DNA from 4 places in the Sinorhizobium sp. NG07B genome. Region 3 is predicted to be linked to each of the others. Evidence: predicted binding sites of a transcription regulator. Region 3 holds the regulator's gene; each other region holds the start of a gene.
The links. The regulator LexA, encoded in region 3, represses DNA repair genes until DNA is damaged. The targets are predictions, from matches to a motif close to TGTTCNNNNTGTGTTCNG.
Positions count from the first base shown of each region.

Region 1: the regulator LexA is predicted to act here: its motif matches at 1,907-1,924, upstream of dinB (DNA polymerase IV).
Region 2: the regulator LexA is predicted to act here: its motif matches at 2,127-2,144, upstream of CO664_RS10640 (DUF763 domain-containing protein).
Region 4: the regulator LexA is predicted to act here: its motif matches at 3,475-3,492, upstream of ruvC (crossover junction endodeoxyribonuclease RuvC).

Region 1 is NZ_NWTD01000016.1:53,238-58,605, reverse strand. Features, by position in the region: gene dinB (DNA polymerase IV) at 758-1,855, opposite strand; partial or broken gene CO664_RS27280 (DNA polymerase ligase N-terminal domain-containing protein) at 2,079-2,832, shown strand; gene CO664_RS27275 (LysR substrate-binding domain-containing protein) at 2,901-3,905, shown strand; gene CO664_RS27270 (alpha/beta hydrolase) at 3,962-4,768, opposite strand; gene CO664_RS27265 (dimethylmenaquinone methyltransferase) at 4,913-5,368, opposite strand, start outside.
Region 2 is NZ_NWTD01000003.1:129,150-134,517, forward strand. Features, by position in the region: gene catE (catalase C) at 1-262, shown strand, start outside; gene CO664_RS10630 (ATP-dependent DNA ligase) at 286-1,380, shown strand; gene CO664_RS10635 (DNA-3-methyladenine glycosylase) at 1,488-2,036, opposite strand; gene CO664_RS10640 (DUF763 domain-containing protein) at 2,195-3,478, shown strand; gene CO664_RS10645 (hypothetical protein) at 3,554-3,817, shown strand; gene CO664_RS10650 (hypothetical protein) at 3,919-4,245, opposite strand; partial or broken gene CO664_RS31570 (DUF3175 domain-containing protein) at 4,662-4,736, shown strand; gene CO664_RS10665 (glutathione S-transferase) at 4,863-5,368, shown strand, end outside.
Region 3 is NZ_NWTD01000001.1:1,676,730-1,682,097, reverse strand. Features, by position in the region: gene CO664_RS08065 (hypothetical protein) at 1-189, opposite strand, end outside; gene CO664_RS08055 (hypothetical protein) at 687-899, opposite strand; gene CO664_RS08050 (hypothetical protein) at 896-1,126, opposite strand; gene CO664_RS08045 (hypothetical protein) at 1,326-1,685, shown strand; gene ligD (non-homologous end-joining DNA ligase) at 1,718-2,692, shown strand; gene lexA (transcriptional repressor LexA) at 3,131-3,841, opposite strand; gene CO664_RS30630 (hypothetical protein) at 4,076-4,243, opposite strand; tRNA gene CO664_RS08025 (tRNA-Ala) at 4,556-4,631, opposite strand; gene CO664_RS08020 (sugar phosphate isomerase/epimerase) at 4,719-5,368, opposite strand, start outside.
Region 4 is NZ_NWTD01000006.1:142,476-147,843, reverse strand. Features, by position in the region: gene CO664_RS20480 (multidrug efflux RND transporter permease subunit) at 1-297, shown strand, start outside; gene CO664_RS20475 (MBL fold metallo-hydrolase) at 408-1,247, shown strand; gene CO664_RS20470 (YebC/PmpR family DNA-binding transcriptional regulator) at 1,374-2,120, shown strand; gene CO664_RS20465 (LLM class flavin-dependent oxidoreductase) at 2,363-3,364, opposite strand; gene ruvC (crossover junction endodeoxyribonuclease RuvC) at 3,534-4,046, shown strand; gene ruvA (Holliday junction branch migration protein RuvA) at 4,297-4,914, shown strand; gene ruvB (Holliday junction branch migration DNA helicase RuvB) at 5,062-5,368, shown strand, end outside.

The DNA.
Region 1 (5,368 bases), on a different contig from region 3:
GGCACGCCGTGGCCCATGCCTTTGACGAAGTAGGTCTCGACGATCTTGCCGGCCTTTCGCGTCGAGCCAAACTTTCCGGGAATGGCCGTGTATCATCTCGCTCCGAGTTGGCTGGGTAGCGAGGGCGTGCACGCCGCTCCATTGCTTGGTGATTTGCATTCCGTGCTCGGACCGTCTGGTCATGCGTGCCGTGCCAGATCGAAATCGAAGGCCAGGGTCCGCGGTCGTTTGATGCGCTCTTGAGCACGGACTGGAGCCTGGAGACAGTCGGCGGATTGCGGCCTTGCATACGCTCGAACGCCTCCGCGACCGTGCCTGCCACGCCATAGGGTAGCCCGCTGATGATTGCGCCGCCCGCGACGATTGCTGCGCCGCACAATGGAATTCTCTGATTAATCCGCATGGGCACGTCTTTGTGAGACATTACAGGGGCTGCAAATTCCGGTTGGAGCGGCGAAGCCGCCGACAAATCAGGGGCAGGGATGCCCCACGTGTTCTGCGGATTGTTGCGGCGGGTGCATAGCTGCAGTGCAACATAGACGCTGGCGGATGGTGCTGGTCCGAGTATGATTATTTTCATCGAAGCGATGCTCCTCCTCCCGCAACGCTTCGAAATTCAGACGGCCCACTCCTTCTCCCAAGGGGACGTCTGTTGGAACAGCGGCACTCCTCCTCCCAAGTCGCTGTTCGGCTCTTCTAGGAAAGCCTGCCGCACCTCCTCCCGCGGCAGGCTTTTCCATTTCGGTGCGATGGCCCGTCAGAGCCCGAGATCAAGTTGGGACTGTGTTTCTGCATAGCCGATTTCGGAGGCCGTCAGCGTTGAAAGCGTGACGCCGAGCAGCCGCACTGGCCGCTTGAATGGATAGACAGTTGCCAAGAGGTCCGACGCCGCAGCAAGGATTTCAGCAACGTCCGCAAACGTTACTGACCCGGTCCGGCTCCGCGTCGCCTGGGTGAAGTCCGAGTATTTGATTTTCACCGTCACCGTCTTGCCGCTGATGCCTTGGGCCTCGCAGTAGCGCCAGACCTTTTCAGCAAGGGGTTTGAGCTCCGCGGTCGCCAGATCGAGATCAGCAATATCCTCGGCGAAGGTGTCTTCCGCACCCACCGACTTGCGAATCCGATTGGGCTTCACCCGGCGCTCGTCAATCCCACGGGCAATGCCATAGAAATACGGCCCAGATTTCCCGAAATGTTCCTGCAGGAAAGCGAGCGTCTTCCCCTTGAGGTCGGCGCCGGTATTGATCCCGAGCCGATGCATCTTTTCGGCCGTTGCCGGGCCGACGCCATGAAATTTCTCGACGGAGAGGACCTCGACGAAGGCGGGTCCATTGCGCGGCGTGATGACGGCCTGGCCATTGGGCTTGTTCAGATCGCTCGCCATCTTGGCGAGGAACTTGTTGTAGGAAATCCCGACCGATGCGTTGAGCCCGGTGACCGCTTTGATCTTGGCACGGATTTCCAGTGCGATCTCGGTGGCGATGTCCATGCCTTGCAGATTCTCGGTGACATCGAGATAGGCTTCGTCGAGCGACAGCGGCTCGACGAGCGGCGTATATTCCGCGAAGATTTCCCGGATTTGCTGGGACACGGCCTTGTAGACGTCGAAGCGCGGCGGCACGAAGATCAGCTCCGGGCATTTTCGTTTCGCGGTCACCGACGGCATGGCCGAATGGACGCCGAAAGCGCGCGCCTCGTAGCTCGCCGCCGCCACCACGCCGCGCGCCGCCGGATGGCCGACCGCAACGGGCTTTTCACGAAGCTCCGGGTTATCCCGCTGCTCGACCGATGCGTAAAAAGCGTCCATGTCCAGATGGACGATTTTTCGGACGGGGGTTGGACTCATGTCGTTCATGGCGGCTTCGGCGATCACGATGGGATCGGCATGTCATCTGGAAGGCGGCGCCGAAACAAATAGAGAACATAGCAGTCTTTGCCGCGAGATCAACTATTTCAACTGGCCCGGGGCCTATGTCCGCGAAACTCCGGACCGCCCGCGGCGTTGTCGTCTTGTGAGCTTCGACAATCAGGAGGCAGACGTCGGCGGCGCCGCTCGTGCTGCTGGAGGATGCCGCGAAATGGCCGACAATCTTTCCAAATACCGTGCCAAGCGCGATTTCAAAAAGACCAGCGAACCGAGCGGTGAGGCGCAGGTCAAGCCGTCGAACCGCCGTCGGTTCGTGATCCAGAAGCACGACGCCACCCGGCTCCATTATGACCTGAGGCTCGAGCTCGACGGGGTGTTCAAATCCTGGGCGGTGACCAAGGGGCCGTCGCTCGATCCACATGACAAGCGCCTGGCGGTCGAGGTCGAAGATCACCCGCTCGACTATGGCGACTTCGAAGGCACGATCCCCAAGGGTCAATATGGCGGCGGCACGGTGATGTTGTGGGATCGCGGCTACTGGGAACCGGAGGGTCGCAAGTCACCAGAAGAGGCCTTGAAGAAGGGCGACTTCAAGTTCACGCTTCATGGCAAGCGGCTACACGGCAGTTTCGTCCTGGTGCGGATGCGCAACGATCGCGATGGCGGCAAGCGAACCAACTGGCTGCTGATCAAGCATCACGACGATCATTCGGTCGAGGAGAATGGCGCGGCGGTCCTTGAGGAGAACCCGACTTCGGTCGCCTCCGGCCGCAGCATGGAGCAGATCGCGGAGGGGCAAGGGCCGCAAACCGAGACCGTTCATGATGGCGAAGGCGAATGTCGAGGCGGATGCTGTCTGGGACAGCAAGCATGGCCTGGCGGCCGACGAGCGCAAGAAGAGATCGCGGAAGGATGTCGCGACCTCCACGGCAGCCGACCCGCCGCACTTCATCGCGCCGCAGCTTCATGCTGCGGAGGTGGCAGCTTGGCTCCTTCCTCCCGATCCAGCGCGGCGACCGCGTCGCGCTCGAGAATGAGAATCCCTGATCGCTTATCGTTCTACAGACGACGTCGTGATATCAATTTCGGATTAGGCGTCTGGCTTCTGGAGATAGAGATGAGCGTTGTAGATTTCCGGCTTATCCGTCAACTCTGGATGTTTCTAGCAATTGCCGAGGAAGAGCATTTTGGTCGCGCCGCCAAACGCCTTGGCATGTCCCAACCGCCACTCACCGGGCAGATCAAGGTCCTCGAGCAATCCCTGAAGCTTCAGTTGTTTGATCGTTCCCGCCGCGGCACGAAGCTGAGCGCGGCTGGCGCCGCCATACTTCCGGCTGTACGTCGTTTCGCAGACCAGGTGGAACAGCTGGAACGTGTTGTCAAAGAAGTCGCGGCCGGGCAGTCAGGGGTCCTGCATATAGGAGCGATCACTTCCGCTATGCTCGATACCGTGCCGCCTTTGCTGGAGGGACTTCGCCGGAGCCACCCCAACCTGACGGTGTTCGTTCGCGAGATTGATAGCGTCGAGGCAGTTCCAGGCCTTGAGGCCGGGGAACTGGATCTCGCATTCGTCCGGCTGGAGGGTGAGATTGGTAGCGGTATTGCGACCATGCCGCTGACCGACGATCGCCTCGCCGTTGCCATGCCAAAGGACCACGTGCTTGCCAAGCTTCCGAGGGTCCGTCTGAAATCGCTGGAGACCGAACGGTTGGTGATGTCGTCTCGACAGGTAAGCCCAGTCTATTTCGACATGGTCGTCGCGGTTTGCCGTTCGCATGGTTTTGCGCCGCGAATTCTGCATGAGGTCAGGTCCGTCGCTTCGCAGATTGCCTATGTCAGTTGCGGGCAGGGACTTGCACTGGTGCCTTCTTCGATGCGCAAACTTGCGCCTGATAACGTGGTCGTCAGGCCGCTTAAGGAAAAAGTGATGATCGTCACCGCTGCACTCGCGTGGAATGAAAATCGTTACCACCCGATGGTGGATTTGGTCGTTTCGCGCTTAAGATCTCGCAATGGGGCGAGTAACCCGACCGCCTGAGCCTGCCGCAGCAATCACCTGCATTCGCGCATTCGCTCATTGTTGGTCGAGCCGCTTCAGGTAATGGCGATGGTGAAGTCGACGATCTCTTTCCACATCGCAGGTGGGTTGGAATACATCGGGAAATGGCCGCAATGTTCGATCTCCGCGAGCCGCACACCACAGGACTTGAGCTGTGGAAGATAGGAGAGATTTGCGAAATCGACGCCGTACATGAACATCTTAGGGCATGGCAAATTGACGAACTTTGCCAGCAAGTCTCCATGATCGGAGAGGTCAACCATGGACTCAAATATTGCACGCACAGCGCCAATGCGGACCTTATGGCGAAGGCTTGCCGCATAAAGTGCGCTCGAGAAGGCAGGCGCTGAATGTGTCCGATGAATGAAGTCTTCGAAGAACTGCGCGGCGTCCGCTTCCGCATAGTCCACTATCTGTCTGGAGAGGAAGCAATCCTCCGGAGCAAGATTGCCCTTGATATTCGTGAAGCTGATCACGCGCTCGGGAGCCTGGTGAGCCAGCAACAAGGCGGTCAGCCCTCCCATGGAGTGTCCGACCAAGTGGAACCTGTCGAAGTTGAAGGCCTCAGCCACGCGAAGTGCCGCCCCCGCAAGAAAAGGGATAGAAAGCTTCGGCAGGTCGGAACAGTAGGTCTCACCAAAACCTGGCGCATCGAAAGCAATGAAGGGGTGACCATCGAAAGCGCGCTGGCGCACAAAATCGGCATAGTCTTCCTTGGTCGAGCCGAAGCCGTGAAGGAAGACGAACGGAGTAAGATCTCCATCACGATGAATCGCCGCGATCTTGAGATCGGCGCCCGCGAATTCTTGTTTAAGTTCCGTCTTGCGAAACTGCCGGCTCATCCGCCCAATCCTTTATTCTTCTTTCAAGGCGCCTGCGGGAGCATACTGCAGGCTGGTGTTTATCAGGGATGCGGCGAGACGGTCGATCATCAACGTCGGTCGGAAGGTTTGGCAGTGGCGGGTGTCGGTTAAGCGGGTTGACACTCATACCTTGTTTCTCCAAGCGCCGAGGCCCAGAAGATCGAGGGTCGTCGCGCCGCTGACGAGCTTTTCCATCATGATCCTTTCCTTGGCAGCGCGCGCGTTCGCATCGATGAGCGTTCGCTCGACGGCTAATCTCGGAAGGATGATGACGCCGTCATCATCGGCAACGAGGAGGTCGCCGGCCGCTGCGGGTACGCCGCCAAAAACAAGTGGGGCTCCCACCGAAGAAACGCTCGCCTTGAACGTACCGCGCATGGAAACGCCGCGAGAAAAGACCGGGAAGCGGCGCGCCTTCAGGGCTGCGACGTCGCGGACGCCGCCGTCGATGACTAGACCGACGATACCGGCTGCTTCCGCCGCGACTGTGAGCACCTCTCCCCAGTAGCCGGCCAGATAATCTCCCGTGGCAACCACGAGGACGCTGCCGCGTGGTGCCCGTTCCATGGCAATGTGGAT
Region 2 (5,368 bases), on a different contig from region 3:
GGTGCTTCTTCCTTCGGCAGAGGCCGTCGCCGATCTGATCGATGTCGCCACCGCCCGCGATTTCGTGGCCGATGCTTTCGCCCATTGCAAATATATCGGCTTTGTCGGTGCGGCACGTCCCCTCCTGGAGAGGGCCGGCATTGCCGACGCCCTCGACGAGGGAACGATCGAGCTCACCGATGCCGGGAGCATCGCCGCCTTCTTCAAGGAACTCGGCAAGCTGCGCGTCTGGGCGAGGGAACCGGCCGTGAAGCTGAAATAGGGCGATCGGGCAAGGAGTGGACGATGCCGTCACCGGCGCATCGAAAACCGACCAAGGCGACCGGACGGCCGCGCTCGGCGAGAAAGGCAAGGGCGGCGGCGGAGGCTGTATCCGCCGGCGGCTTCGCGCTGCCGGTCAGCACCGCGCCGATGGAGGCCCGCTCTGCGACCGAGCTTCCGAGAGATGGGGCATGGCAGTATGAGCCGAAATGGGACGGCTTCCGCTGCCTTGCCTTCAAATCCGGCGAGGAGGTTGATCTTAGGGCCAAATCCGGCAAGCCGCTCGGGCGGTTTTTCCCGGAAGTCATCGCCCTCTTGCACCGGCTGGACGCCCGCCAATTCGTCCTTGACGGTGAACTCGTCATCGAAGTCGAGGGGCGTCTTTCCTTCGACGCCCTGCAGATGCGCCTGCATCCGGCGGCAAGCCGCGTCGAGAAGCTCGCGCAGCAAACGCCGGCCCGCCTCATCCTGTTCGACATGCTGGTCGACGCAAAGGGGGCAATCCTGACCCACAAGCCTCTTCCCGCCCGGAGAGCGGCACTGGAAGCCTTTGCCGCCAAAAACGCAGTTCCGGACAAGCTCGCCCTTTCCCCCTTCACGCGAGACCGACAGGAGGCCGAGCGATGGCTCGCCTCGTGGGAGGCGGGCGCGACCGACGGCGTCGTCGCCAAGCGGCGCGACGGGACTTACGAATGCGGCGAGCGGGCGATGGTCAAGGTCAAACGCCTGAAAACCGCCGATTGCGTCGTCGGCGGCTTCCGCTACGAGAGCAACAGCGACGCGGTCGGCTCCCTCCTGCTCGGGCTTTACGATAGCGACGGAACGCTGAACCACGTCGGTTTCACCGCGACGATTTCCGACAAGGAGCGCCCGGCATTGACACGTCGGCTGGAGGCATTGCGCGAGCCGCCCGGCTTTACCGGCAAGGCACCCGGCGGCCCGAGCCGCTGGAGCACCGAGCGCAGCGGCGAATGGGAACCGGTCCGTCCGGAGCTGGTGGTCGAGGTGAGATTCGATCACGTCAGCAGCCGTCGCTTTCGCCATGGCACGAAGCTGATGCGCTGGCGTCCCGACAAGGATCCGCGCCAATGCACCTATGAGCAGATCGAGCCACGCTGACAGGCCAAAGCGCGTCGCGAGAAAATGTATTCACGCTGCGCGCTTTAGGTCCTTGTTTTGTGCATGTCGTCATCCCAAAACCGCTGCACACGTTTGGGCGACATGCATTAGAATTTGCGACTGAGGAAGGGTGAGCCCTCCAATCCGAAGCGCCAGGGGTGCTCGACGGCCTTGGATATTCCGACGCGAAGGCCGGTTGCAATGGGCGGCCGCTTCGTCTGCAGGCTTAGCTGGAAGGGCTTTCCGTTAAGCGGCAAGCCATCCTGTTCCTTGCCGATCGCGAGCGCCTGGCCGACTCGTCCGGGGCCGGAACAGAGCAACCTGTCTTGCGAAACGCCGCGCCGCTCCCGCATCGTCTCCAGCCCCCATCTCGGCTCGATGGCGCGGACGAGCACGGCGCTGCCGGGCAGGCAGACGAAATTCAGGCACCAGTGAAGACCGTAGGAAAGATAGACATAGGCATGCGCCGGCGGGCCGAACATCGAGCGGTTGCGGTTCGTGGTACCGGCGAAGCTGTGGGAGGCGGCATCGTCGGGCAGATAAGCTTCCGTCTCGACTATGATGCCGCCGATGCCGGAGACAGCGAATTCCGCACCGATTAAATCGGCGGCGACCTTAACGGCGTCGCGCGCAAAGAAGCTGTCATCCCACTGCAATGGATAGCGCTCCCCGATCTATGCCGGTCGTATGTAGTCTCATATTTTCACGCTCGCCAACGTTGCGCCCGAAACTTGCGCGCAGCCACTGAGAACTTTCCGCGAACATCCGAAGCATGTAGGGTTAAATCAAAGACGATACAACGAGGAGCCGAGACATGGCGCAACGAGCGGGCAATGCGGATCTGCCGCTGCATGGCGGCCGGGTCCCGAAGTGGCTCGGCGACCGGATGACACGCCTCGGCACTCTGATCACCGAGGCGATCGTCCATCATTATGGACGGGACGAATTCCTGAGGCGGCTTGCGCACCCGTTCTGGTTCCAGTCCTTCGGCGCGGTGATGGGCATGGACTGGCATTCGTCGGGGATCACCACCAGCGTCATCGGCGCCTTGAAGCGTGGCCTGACGCCGCTTTCGGGCGAACTCGGCATTCACGTCTGCGGCGGCCGTGGCCGGCATTCCCGAATGACCCCGGGCGAACTTGTCGTGATCGGCGAACGCATCGGTTTCGACGGCGCGAGGCTTGCCGAGGCGAGCCGCCTCGTCGCCAAGGTCGACAGTGCCGCCGTACAGGACGGCTTCGATCTCTACCTTCACGGCTTCATTGTCACGGACGATGCGAGCTGGGTGGTTGTCCAGCAGGGCATGAATGGCGACCGACGGCAGGCACGGCGCTATCACTGGCTTTCCGAAGGCCTGGATAGCTTCGTCGACTCGCCGCATGCGGCGATCGAGGGGCGGGAGCAGGGCAAGATCATCAACCTTGCGGACCGGCGCGCCGGCGCCTCGCGGGCAAGCCAGCTCGACCTTTTAAGCGCGCTCGGACCCGATGGCCTAATGCGCGAGCTGGCGACGATCGAGGCGCGCGGGCCGGGACTGCCGGCTCCGGCCCAGCCGATGCTGCCGCACCTCTTCATGCCGGCCCATCACGACGTGCGCGAAAGCGACGTGAACATGCGGCGCCTGCACGGCAATTTCGCCGCCGCAGCCGATCGCGGGCCGAAGGATTTCGAGGAACTGCTTCTCGTGCCGGGCGTCGGCGCGCGAACCGTCAAGGCGCTCGCGATGGTCGCCGAGGTGGTGCACGGCACGCCGTGCCGCTTTTCCGACCCGGCTCGTTTTTCGCTCGCCCATGGCGGCAAGGACCGTCATCCCTTCCCGGTGCCGCTCAAGGTCTATGACGAGACGATCAACGTGATGAAATCGGCGGTGCAGAAAGGGCGGCTCGGGCGAGAGGAGGAACTCGCCGCCTTGCGGCGGCTCGATGAGCAGTCGCGCCGGTTGGAGCGCTACGTCACCGGCCCGGATCTTAAGGAGATCGTTGCCGGCGAGTTCAGAAATTCTGCCCGCTTTGGCGGGCGGAGCGTGTTCGGCTGGGAGCCGGAGGACAAGGAAGACCACAGGGACGCTGCCGCCGTCAAGGGCCGCAGCCGCAGCTGAGCTCACGGGAACAATCACCGGACCGATCGATTAGAGGGGCGAGATGCGAGACATCCCCAACCGAAGGAGGTTCCGGTGAGCGCTTCGAAAACAACGACCGATCACGACACGATCCGCAAATGGGCAGAGAGCCGCGACGGCCATCCGGCCCGCGTCAAGGGGGCATCCGACGGCGGTTTGCTGCGCATCGACTTTGGAAAGCCGGAAGAGAGGCTGGAGGAGATTTCCTGGGGGGATTTCTTCAGCATATTCGACGAGAACAAGCTGGCCTTCCTTTATCAGGACCGGACCGCGGAGGGGAAAGTCAGCCGTTTCTTCAAGTTCGTCGACCGCGAGTGAGAGCGGACACTTGCAAGGAAACCCTGTTCAGTCCGTATTGCGCGCCTATTTTGAGGTATGACGTGTTTTGAACCGGCCTCGCCGCGGGTGAGTTTGAGAAGCTAACGCGTCGCGACGAGCCTTTGAATTTCCTCCAGCCGTGCCCTCAGCCTCTGAATCTCGTCGCGCTTCTCGGTAACCACATCCTTTGCCGTCTCGATCCGGTCGGCGCCGGGGAGCGTACCGATTGCGGTATGCGCCTCGGTCGCAATCGCATCGATCTCTGCCTCGAGCTCGGCGATGCGCTCCTGCAGGTCAGTGATCTGTTGCCGGACCGTACCACTGGTCTCTGCCGCATGACGTTCTGACGCATCGATCGGTTCGTCGACACCGTGCGGATCAAGAGGGCGCGCGACGGTCGGGGATCGCGCTTTTCCGTGCTTGCTCATGGCTGGTCTCCCGTAAGCGCTCTAAACTCCGGGAAGCCTCCGTTGTTCCGGTGGTACGATGCGGATTTGCGGAGCTTCTTTTCATGTCGTTGGAACTTCCTCTCGCGAGGGCCGTTTTTGTGAATCATGTCCGGGAGGGATTCGATGCATGCACAGGAATGCCTAGAGCTTCATTTCGACCTGATGAGCGGGAGAGCGTTGCTCTGCTGTGGCGACAAGGATTATGTGTTGCCTGATTTTTATCCCACGAAGGAGACGGCAAGGATGGCGGCCCAGCAATTCGCCTGGGAAAAGCTCGGCTGGAAGGACCGGGCGCGCGAATTTCGGCAGGCTTCCGAATTGCCCGTGTGGCTGCGCTGAGCCGCTGATGGGGCCCGAAGGGCAACGGCAGTAAAAAGACGACGAAATGGTCGCAAGAGGTGACGGCGCATAGCAATGCGCTGGACATCGAGCCCGGTATCTTTGCCTCGGACGATCCGCGGAAGATCGCCCGTTCCTTGAGGGCAGGTTCTGGATTGGCCGACGAACAGCGGCGCGTCCTCGAAAGGGCAAAGGACGAACTCAGGAGGGATTTTCGGGCGAGTGCCCACAGGCTGAACCGGGAGACGAGCGATTTCATGGCATTCACGCTCTATTACTGGGATGGAATTCCCGGACGCGGCGAATTTGTGCGGCTCGCATTGGAGGAGGCAGGCGCCGACTATGTCGATGCGGCGCGCCAGCCGGGCGGCACAGATGCAATGCTGAAGCTGATGACGGATGCCGGCGGTGCCACCAGCCCTTTCGCGCCCCCCTTTCTGGTCGATGGCGAACTGCTCATCTCCCACGTCGCCAATATCCTGTTCTATCTCGGCCCGAGGCTGGGGCTGGCGCCCGAGGATGAGGGCCTGCGCCACGTTGCCAACGGCCTGCAATTGACGGTGACGGATCTCGTTACCGAAATCCACGACACGCACCATCCGATAGGCGTGTCGCTCTATTACGAGGAGCAGAAACCGGAAGCGTCGAAGCGGGCGGAGAACTTCCTATCCGAGCGGCTCCCGAAATATCTTGGCTATTTCGAACGCGTTCTCGCCCAAAATCCGGAAGGCCCGGAGCATAGCGTCGGCGGGCGACCGAGCTA
Region 3 (5,368 bases):
GGGATCTGATGTGCCGGCCGCTGCGTCCAGTTCCTTGCTGTCCAGAGGGCACAATTTGATATGCCTTCCCACCGAGCCGGTGTCAGGCGCAAGATAATCTGCGAATGCGACTGTAACTTCCCATCCCGCATTACCGAGTGCGTTAGCCTGCGGAATCAGTACATCTTTAAAGCAATTCTGAAAAAACAAAGGCTGCCCCTGGGAACCCCATGGGCAGTTCCATATCAATGCGCGCATTATCCACCTATTTCAACCCCAGATGAGACATTCCTCTTAGCCAACGAGCTCTCAGATGAAAAGGCTGAATCTGCGCTGGGAAAGCTTTGAATCCGCGCGACGAGTCGCTGCTAAGCCCCGATCAACATTGTGATGTTGGATGCGGCCAAGCGTATCCGCGGCCCTGTGTCGCATCGGGCGTCTGCCGGTTATCGTTAGGACGTGGCAACTCGAAACCGCCCCGCCAGATGACGGCGGCCCGATCCGAGAGCGGCGTCGAGAGGCGCCGTGGCAACGGCGGTGGAGAGGAGGGCAGGAAGGAAACGAAAAGACGTCATTGTGGGGGCTCAGAGATGTGCGGCAGCACTGTTCGACGTGTAAGCCGCGATAAGCCGCTTCGCGGATGGCATCGTTGAAAATCCGCATCGCTTCGTGCAGGTTCTCCGCGGCTTCGCGCTGTTCTTCGGTCATTATCGTATGAGCCCCTTCATTCCGCGCGCTGACGTATCGTCCGCGACAACGCCGACGTCAACCCGGCCGGGCCGGTGCTCGAAGCAGAACCAGCGTGGCTCGCCCTTGCCGGCAGCGAAGCCGAAGCCGCCCCATTTCGTGCAGCCTGGATGTTCGCAATAGTGCACGTATAGCGTTGTATCGTGCTTGGCCGCGCCTTGCTCGTCGCTCACGTCGTCACCTCATCCTGGCGCTCTGGGCAGGGCGACCAGCCGCGAGTGAAGCCCAGACCCATCGCAATCTGAGCCAGTGCCAGTTGCTCTCGTAGATGCTTGCAGTCGGCGAGGAGCGTCCGGATTGTCGCTTCCGCGTCTCCGCCATGCCAGGCAAGTGCCGATGCGACCTCATCCATCCACGCATCGAATTCGTCGATGTCGGAAGTTTGCTTCTCAGCAGACATGACGTCTCCTTCTCCGCGCACGCAACGGAGTCTTTTACCCCACGGGTTTTCCGATTGGCGGCCGCAACGCCGATGAATGTTCTTATTATGTTCTGGTTTCAGCGAGAGTCAATGCGGTTTGCGTTTGCTCCCAAAACTACTCCATTTGGGCGGCTAGACGCCCACATCGATGGGCGGCATCCTCGCGTTGGAGGATGTAATGGGAAAAGTCTTCGAGTTTGACCCGAAACAGCGCAGCAAGCGTCCTGTGAAGGGTAACGTGCCCGAACGAGCCTGGCCGAACCATCGCGACAAATGGGCACGCAAACAGCAAGGCGGTTCAGTTACCGGCATTGTTGGCGTTGCGGCGATAGCGCTGTTCGCCGCTTCTGAGTTTATACCGCCCATCGTCGGCTGCGACATTAAAGGCAATATCAGCTACCAGACTGGCGAACGCATCTATCACATCCCGGGCCAGGAGTATTACAGCGAGACGCGTATTAGCCTGTTGAACGGCGAATGGTGGTTCTGCTCTGAGGAGGCCGCGCGCGAAGCTGGATGGAGGAAGGCCCATCGATGAGGCTTTTTCCCTGATCCGCGCGTTAATTGCTCATGGCCAGAGCATCCTCGAATAAGCCGCCAGAAGCGCCGCCGGACCCTCTGCCGGCGCGGGTAGAGCCTTGCGTCGCAACGCTCGTCGATCGGCCTCCATCAGGGCGGGACTGGGCCTTCGAGGTGAAGTGGGACGGCTACCGCCTGGCCGTCCATATCGAGACCGGTCGCGTGCGGATCATCACTCGCGGCGGCTACGATTGGACGAGCCGCTTCCCTTCAATCGCTGCCGAGGCGCGGCTTCTTGGGCTGATGACCGCAATCCTCGACGGCGAGGCGGTCGTGCTCGATGAGCACGGCCGCTCTGACTTCGGCATGCTGCAGCGTGCCCTCGGCAGGAAGCCCAGTCTGCACGATCCCCGCGAAATCCTCTTCTTCGCGTTCGATCTCCTCTATCTCGACGGTCGCGACCTGCGCCGGCTGCCACTCAGCGAACGCCGGCGGCTGCTGGAGCCGATCGTCGCCGGCCGTGCCGGTGTCATTCGGCTGTCGGAGGAAGTCGAGGCGAGTGGGGAAGAGTTCTTCCGGATCGCCTGCGAGCACGGCCTCGAGGGGATTGTCGCCAAGCGCCGTGACAAGCCATATCACTCCGGCCGTCGGCCCGACTGGCAGAAGATCAAGTGCGTGCGCAGCGACAGCTTCGTGATCGTCGGCTTCGAGCCGTCAACCGTCCCCGGCGCGATCGGTCGGCTGCTGCTGGCGGCAAGGAGGAGGGGTGAGCTTGTCTATGTCGGCGGCTGCGGAACCGGATGGACGTACGCGGAGTCAGCCAAGCTGCGCGAGCTGCTCGAGGCAATCCGGACGGATTCGCCGGCGGTGAACCTGAAGAGGAAGGGGGCCGTCTTCGTCGAGCCAGTGCTGGTCGCTGAGGCCGAGTATCGCGCCTGGACACAGGATGGCAAGCTCCGGCATCCGTCGTTCAAAGGCATAAGGGAGAGGGCCGACGATGCGACGGTGTTCGAGCTCACAAACTGACGTAAAAATCGGCCCGATGGCGTTTCTGAAAACTCTGAATTCCTCTGAAAAATCAATGTGCCAAAAACGACGGAAAACGAGGTATTTTCGGCCGCTTTTTCAGAAACGATATTGATTTTATTGAAAGTGGAGGGGATTTGCAGTCCTCTGCGTCACCACTCCGCCACGAGGCCTCTCGTGCTCGTAAAATCGAGCGATGGCGGGCGTTTAAAACGAATCCATGTGGAGCGCAAGAGGGAGACGTTCAAAAAAGACGCCCACAAACAGCTTTGAACAGGCCGGAATACGAGAGCGCTTCTTGCCGGTGGCATGGCGGACGCCGAGACCAATAAACGCCGGCCGCAGTAAGCGAGATCACGGAAGGCAAAGAGAACAGTTCTGTCGTCGCGACCGCGCGAAACGACCGCACACAGGATCGGCACAGGAACCCAAATCGGCCTAGTGATAGCGCCGGATCAGACCGACGAGTTTGCCCTGAATTTTCACGCGGTCGGGTCCGAAGATGCGCGTTTCGTAAGCCGGATTCGCCGCTTCCAGTGCGATCGATGCGCCCTTGCGGCGGAATCGCTTCAAGGTTGCCTCCTCGTCGTCGATCAGGGCGACGACGATGTCGCCCGGGCTGGCGGTGCTGGCGTTGCGGATGATCACCGTGTCGCCATCGAGAATGCCCGCCTCGATCATCGAATCGCCCTTGATTTCGAGGGCGTAGTGCTCGCCGCTGCCGATCATCTCGACCGGCACGGAAATCTCGTGCGTATTGTTCTGAATGGCCGAAATCGGCACGCCGGCGGCGATCCGGCCCATGACCGGCACTGTCATAGACGCGCTCTCGACCGGTGGCGTTGGCGCCGGCTTCGGTGCCGGGGGCTTGCCGAGGCTGCCCTCGATGACGCTCGGCGAGAAGCCGCGCCGCGGCTGGGCTGGGCTCGAATAGGCTTCCGGCAGCTTGATGACCTCGAGCGCTCGGGCCCGATTGGGTAGCCGGCGAATGAAACCGCGTTCTTCCAGCGCAGTGATCAGCCGGTGGATGCCCGATTTCGACGCAAGATCGAGCGCATCTTTCATCTCGTCGAAGGAGGGCGGGACCCCGGATTCCTTCATCCGTTCATGAATGAACAGAAGCAATTCCTGTTGCTTGCGGGTCAGCATGCGCGTCACTCCAGATTCGCGAAACAAATCAAGAACAGAAACTATCCGTTCCATATGTGTTCCGCAAGCACTTAATATTCCGTGAACTCATGCGTCGAGGCGCGTCCGCTATCAGGGCGGCACGGACGGTTTGCGGGTTTCGATGGTGGTGAAGACTTGCGTGCGGCAAGCGTCACACATAGGCGAGCGTTTGCTCACCTTTGACGACGCTGTGCATCGTCTTGACAAGCCGTCCTAGTAGGCGAGGCGCAGCCCGCCGGGGCTAAGAACGTCGAAGTCGGGTTCAGGGTAGGGGCCGTACCACTGGGTGTAGGTCGTGTTGCCCGTAGCGCCTGTCGTGGCGCATCCTGAAAGTGTGAGAAGAGCGATTAAGGCGGCGGCGATCAGAGATTTGAGAGGCATGGTAGTCCCCACTTGCGGGAGTTGCCGATATGCAATGATGCCAGGTGCTAAGTCTCTCTCAAATCAGGCTCTTTGGCAAGCGAGGGGCAAGGCGGGAAGACGGCACATCGGGTGGAAAACACCGCTCCCTCTGACTTCGGGTCGCTCGCTTCTTAACGGAATTCGCGTTCGCAATGGGTCTGCTGCGAATACAGTCTGAAGTGGTGGTCGTCCGAGGGTGACGAGCCACGTCGGATCGGCCCGCTACAGAGATGTCGCTGATGTCTTAGCGATGTTCTGTTACCTATGTCTCCGGGTCGGACAAAGGTCGTTTGGTGGAGTCGAAGGGAGTCGAACCCTCGACCTCCGCAGTGCGATTGCGGCGCTCTCCCAACTGAGCTACGACCCCAGCCGTTCACCTATATAGGCGGATTTGAGCGCCCGCGCCAGTCCCTCCCGGCGTCTCGCGTGGGGAGGATCGGGGCCGTCGTGGATGTCACTCGAGGAGAATTTGCTTGAGCGTCGCGGCGTCCTCGATGAAGGCGGCGGGATCGTCATTGGCGACGAATTCCAGCATTGCAAAGCGTCGCCCGGTCCAGCGCGATGCGGGGAGGGCCGTGAGGACGCTTCGCCAATAGTCGGATGCCGATGCCAGGGGAAAACGGTTGCGATTTCGATCCCAGGCGAAGACGTGGACATGAGATACATGCTGACCGATGCGGGCGACCTCTGCGAGCGCCTCGCCGAGCTCCAGCCCGGGCCGCGGCTGCCAATAGAGATAAACATTGTCGTGGGCGATCGCGTCGATCAGGCGGCTTGCCGAGTCGGTCGTGTCAGTCAGCGATTGCGGGTGATATTCCAGCGAGACGGTCACGCGGTGGCGCGCGGCTTCGGCGCCCATGTCGCGGATCGCCTTTGCGGCATCACGTCTTTCGCCTGCGCTGTAGTCCTTTGAATCGCGCCGGCGGGTGCCTGGCCAGATGCGGATATTCGAGGCACCGAGTGCAATCGCGCTCTCGAGCGCACGCCTGAATTCGATGAGGTCGTCAGTCGGTGGCGCGACATAGGATCCGTAGGATGTCGTCAGTTCGGCCCTTGCGCTGAGGAGCCCGACGATCCGGGCGTTGGACGTGTCGCCCGGAGCAA
Region 4 (5,368 bases), on a different contig from region 3:
CGCCAGGGCGAGGAGGAGGGCAGATCGCCGATCGAGGCGGCGATCGAGGCAAGCCGGCTCCGGCTGCGGCCGATCCTGATGACCGCCTTTGCCTTCATCCTCGGCGTCGTTCCGCTGGTGATCGCGACCGGTCCCGGCGCCGAAATGCGCCAGTCGCTCGGCACCGCGGTCTTTTCCGGCATGCTCGGCGTCACCTTCCTCGGCCTGTTCCTGACCCCGGTCTTCTACGTGACGCTGCGTTCGTTCCGCCGCAAGCGGGCGCCGGTCCCGGAGGCGGCGGGCGCTCCGGCGGAGTGACGCAAGGCCCCGCAATGACGCGATTGTGAGCGGAGGGCGACCTTTGTAAGTGGACGGCGCCGCGGGCTTGAATGATCCTGCTCGGCGCTTGATTGCGTGAGAGGTGGAGGATGCTGCTGCGATACCTTGCCTACGCCCTGGTCGCCATCTGGTTCATCCATGCGCTCTGGCCGGAGCCGGCCCATGCTCAGGACGTGTCCGCACCGATCAGCCAGTGCCAGGCGATCGCCGCAGCCACGCCGGCGGCGACCTTCGTCAGCTTCGCAGCACCCGAGGTCGCGCCTGTCGCGGCGGCGGCCGACGGCGAAGTCACCATCACCTATGTCGGCCACTCGACCTTCCTGATCGAAACGCCGGGCGGGATTTCGATCGCCACCGATTACAACGGCTGGTTCCGGACCGCGACGCCGCCCGACGTCGTGACCATGAACAAGGCCCATTCGAGCCACTATACGCTGACGCCGGACCCGGCGATCCGTCACGTGCTGCATGGTTGGGGCGAGGATGGCGAGCCGGCCGACCACGATCTCGTCGTCGGCGATACCTATATCCGCAACGTGACGACCGACATCCGCTCCGGCTTCGAGGGCATGGAGCCGGACGGCAATTCGATCTTTATATTCGAGGTGGCAGGACTCTGCATCGGTCATCTCGGCCACCTCCACCACGAGCTCGACGACAGCCACTACCGGCAGATCGGCCGGCTCGACGTTTTGATGGTGCCCGTCGACGGCGGTCTGACGATGGGGGCGGAAAGCATGAGCCGCGTCACGTCGCGGCTGCGCGCCGCGCTCATCCTGCCGATGCACCGGCGCGGACCGCCGATCGGCGATTTCCTGGCGATGTTCGGCGACGACTATGACAAGAGCTTCGCCACCGGTCCGAGCATCACGGTTTCGCTGCGCACTCTGCCGAGCAAGCCGCTGATCCATGTGCTCCAGGGGGTTTGACGGGCGGAACTGCATTTGCGCGTGAGTCGAATTCCGCGTGCCGGAACGGTGGCCCTGCTGGACGAAAAGCGGCAATGAAACTATAAGGCGCCCGATCCCAACAAATTCATGCATGCAGAGGGCGTCATGGCTGGCCATTCACAGTTCAAGAACATCATGCACCGCAAGGGCCGTCAGGATGCGGTGCGCTCGAAAATGTTTTCCAAGCTCGCGCGCGAAATCACCGTTGCCGCGAAGACCGGCCTGCCCGACCCGGGCATGAACCCGCGCCTCCGGCTCGCCATCCAGAACGCCAAGGCGCAGTCGATGCCGAAGGACAATATCGAGCGCGCCATCAAGAAGGCTGCCGGCGGCGACGCGGAGAACTACGAAGAAGTCCGCTACGAGGGCTATGGCCCGGGCGGCGTCGCCGTCATCGTCGAGGCATTGACCGACAACCGCAACCGCACCGCCTCCAATGTCCGCTCGATCTTCACCAAGGCCGGCGGCGCACTCGGTGAAACCGGTTCGGTGTCCTTCTCCTTCGACCGCGTCGGCGAAATCACCTACCCGCTTTCGGCCGGCGACGCCGACAAGGTGATGGAAGCGGCGATCGAATCGGGCGCCGACGACGTGGCGACGGACGAGGAAGGCCACACGATCATCTGCGGTTTCGAAGATATCGGCGACGTTTCGAAGGCGCTCGAAGGCGTGCTCGGCGAAGCAGAGACCGTCAAGGCGATCTGGAAGGCGCAGAACACAGTGCCGGTCGACGAGGAAAAGGCACAGTCGCTGATGAAGCTCATCGACAACCTCGAGGACGATGACGACGTCCAGAACGTCTATTCGAACTTCGAGGTGTCCGAGGAAGTGCTGGCGAAGCTTTCCGCCTGAGGTCTGTTCGGCGCTGGGCAAGCGGGCGTAATACCCCCCTCTGCCCTGCCGGGCATCTCCCCCGCAAGGGGAGAGATCGGCAAGCGGCGATGTTCCGCTCAATCAATTGCTCGTCACGCGAACCGTGAAAACTGGTCTCTTTGACATTCGCAAACTCAGTGCCAGGCAGCGCTTTGCTTCTGGCCGATCTCCCCCCTTGGGGGAGATGCCCGGCAGGGTAGAGGGGGTGGCACCCTTTGCGGTCAAGCAGCCCGCGCCAAATCCGCTTGCGCCTGTGCGAATAGCTTCAGCGAGTGCAGCCGCTTCTCCATGTCGAAGATCGGCATGGAGACGATCAGCTCGTCGGCCCTGGTGAGATCGACGAAGGACGCGATCTTGCGGCGGATGGTTTCGGGACCGCCGACGACCGCATAGCTCATCGCATGGTCGACGAAGATTTTTTCGTCCGGAGTCCACAGCCCCTCCATCGACCGGACGGGCGGCGGGAAGCGACCACGCGCATTGCGGCGAAGCGCCACGAAGGATTGCTGCATCGAGGTGAAAAGATAGTTGGCCTCCTCGTCCGTGTCGGCCGCAACGCCCATGACGCCGACCATCACCTGCGGCTTGTCGAGCTGCGGCGACGGCGTGAAGCGCTCGCGATAGATCTCGAGCGCGGAGAGCAGCATATTCGGCGCGAAGTGCGATGCGAAGGCGAAGGGAAGGCCGAGCATGCCGGCGAGATGGGCGCTGAAGTGGCTCGAGCCGAGCAGCCAGATCGGCACGTTCGAATCGGCCCCCGGCACGGCGATGATTTTCTGATCTTCGCTGACGGGCCCGAGCAGCGCCTGAAGCTCCACGACATCATTCGGGAAATTGTTCGAGCTTGCTTCCATATTGCGCCGGAGCGCCTGCGCCGTCCGCATGTCGGTGCCGGGCGCACGGCCGAGGCCGAGATCGATACGGCCGGGATAAAGGGCGGCAAGCGTGCCGAATTGCTCGGCAATGACGAGCGGCGAATGGTTGGGGAGCATGATGCCGCCGGAGCCGACGCGGATGCTCTGCGTCGCCGAAGCCACATGCGAGATGACGATCGAAGTGGCGGCGCTGGCAATTCCCTTCATGCCGTGATGCTCGGCCAGCCAGAAGCGCCTGTAGCCATTCTCCTCCGCTGCGATCGCCAGCCGGCGCGAGTTTTCCAGCGACTGGGCGACGCTGCCGCCTTCGGTAATCGGCGACAGGTCGAGAACGGAAAAGGGCAGCATGGCAAACGCTTTCAATTAAGAGAAATTGATCGATCGCAATGTAGGTTCAAGCTTCTTTGCGCCAAGGCCCCGCCTGCGTTTTTCCTTCGGCGGATGTCGTTTCTGTGTAATGTTTTTGTTTTGTTCACTTTTTGCTGGCAGCGTCCCGTTGACCGACATAGGGTGAGCCATGCAGACGACGATTCGCATCATCGGCATTGATCCGGGCCTGAGACGCACAGGCTGGGGCATTATCGAGACGCTCGGCAATTCGCTGCGTTTCGTCGCTTCCGGCACGGTGACCTCCGACGGCGAGATGGACCTTGCCTCGCGCCTCTGCCAGTTGCACGACGGGCTTGCCGAGGTGGTGCATGGCTACCAGCCGCACGAGGCGGCGGTGGAACAGACCTTCGTCAACAAGGACGCGACGGCGACGCTGAAGCTCGGCCAGGCGCGCGGCATCGCCATGCTGGTTCCGGCGCGCGCCGGCCTCCGGGTCGCCGAATATGCACCGAATGCGGTGAAGAAGGCGGTAATCGGCGTCGGCCATGGGGAGAAGCAGCAGATCCATATGATGTTGAAGGTGCTGATGCCCAAGGCCGAGTTCAAGGGCAACGACGCCGCCGACGCGCTTGCCATCGCCATCTGCCATGCGCACAACAGGCAGGCGATCACCAGCCGCCTTGCGGCGCTTGCTGGGTAGGGCAGGCAATGGCGGCTAAGCCCATCCCCCTCTGGCCTGCCGGCCATCTCCCCCACAAGGGGGGAGAATATGTGCCGCTGGCCACTGGTTCCTACCGAAAGGTTTCAGCAAGTGGAACGCTGCCGTGGAGGCACGGATCGTGCCACTCCTTTTCTCCCCCCTTGTGGGGAAGATGGCCGGCAGGCCAGAGGGGGTGCGCGGAACGCAAGCCTCAAAGGGACGTACAGGGACCCAGAAAGACGGAAGCCAGATGATAGGCAAGCTCAAAGGCACCATCGACGAAATCGGCGAGGACTATGTCGTCCTCGACGTTCAGGGGGTCGGATATGTGGCCTATTGTTCGGCCCGCACGCTCGCCAGGCTCGGCTCGGCCGGTGAGGCTGCGGTGCTTTTCATCGAGACCTATGTGCGCGAAGACCAGTTGAAGCTTTTCGGCTTTCTGTCGGTCCTCGAGCGCGAATGGTTCCGCCTGCTGCAGACCGTCCAGGGAGTGGGCTCGAAGGTGGCGCTGGCGCTGCTTTCGACGCTGACACCCGGCGAACTCGCCAACGCCATCGCGCTGCAGGACAAAACGTCGGTGGCGCGCGCGCCAGGCGTCGGACCGAAGGTGGCGGTGCGCATCGTCACCGAGCTGAAGAACAAGGCTCCGGCCTTTGCCGGCGACATGGCCCCGACGATCGGCCTCAGGCAGGAACTGAGCGAGGGAGTTGCCTCTGCTCCCGTCGCCGATGCGGTGTCGGCGCTCACCAATCTCGGCTATTCACGCGACCAGGCGGCGAACGCGGTCGCCGCGGCCTTGAAGAATGGCGGCGAGGGGGGTGACAGCGCCAAGCTGATCCGCCTGGGATTGAAGGAGCTGGCGCGCTGAGGCGGGAAGCCTTTCTGCAGCCACAATGGAATAGGAGTGAGGGTGTGCGCGATCGCACTGGATTGACTGCCGCCCGCGCACTAAGGTTGGGACACGCGGGGGCGAAATCGAGCGGCCGCGCGATCCATCCCGCAACGGAAGTTTGAGATGACTGAAGCCGCACGCCTGATTGCGCCGGAAAAGCGGGGCGAGGACCTCGATGCGACGCTGCGCCCGCAGTCGCTCGACGAGTTTACCGGCCAGGCGGAAGCGCGCGCCAATCTGAAGATCTTCATCGAGGCGGCCCGCAACCGCGGCGAGGCGCTCGATCACGTTCTCTTCGTCGGCCCGCCCGGTCTCGGCAAGACGACGCTCGCGCAGATCATGGCGAAGGAACTCGGCGTCAATTTCCGCTCGACCTCCGGCCCGGTCATCGCCAAGGCCGGCGATCTCGCGGCGCTGCTCACCAATCTCG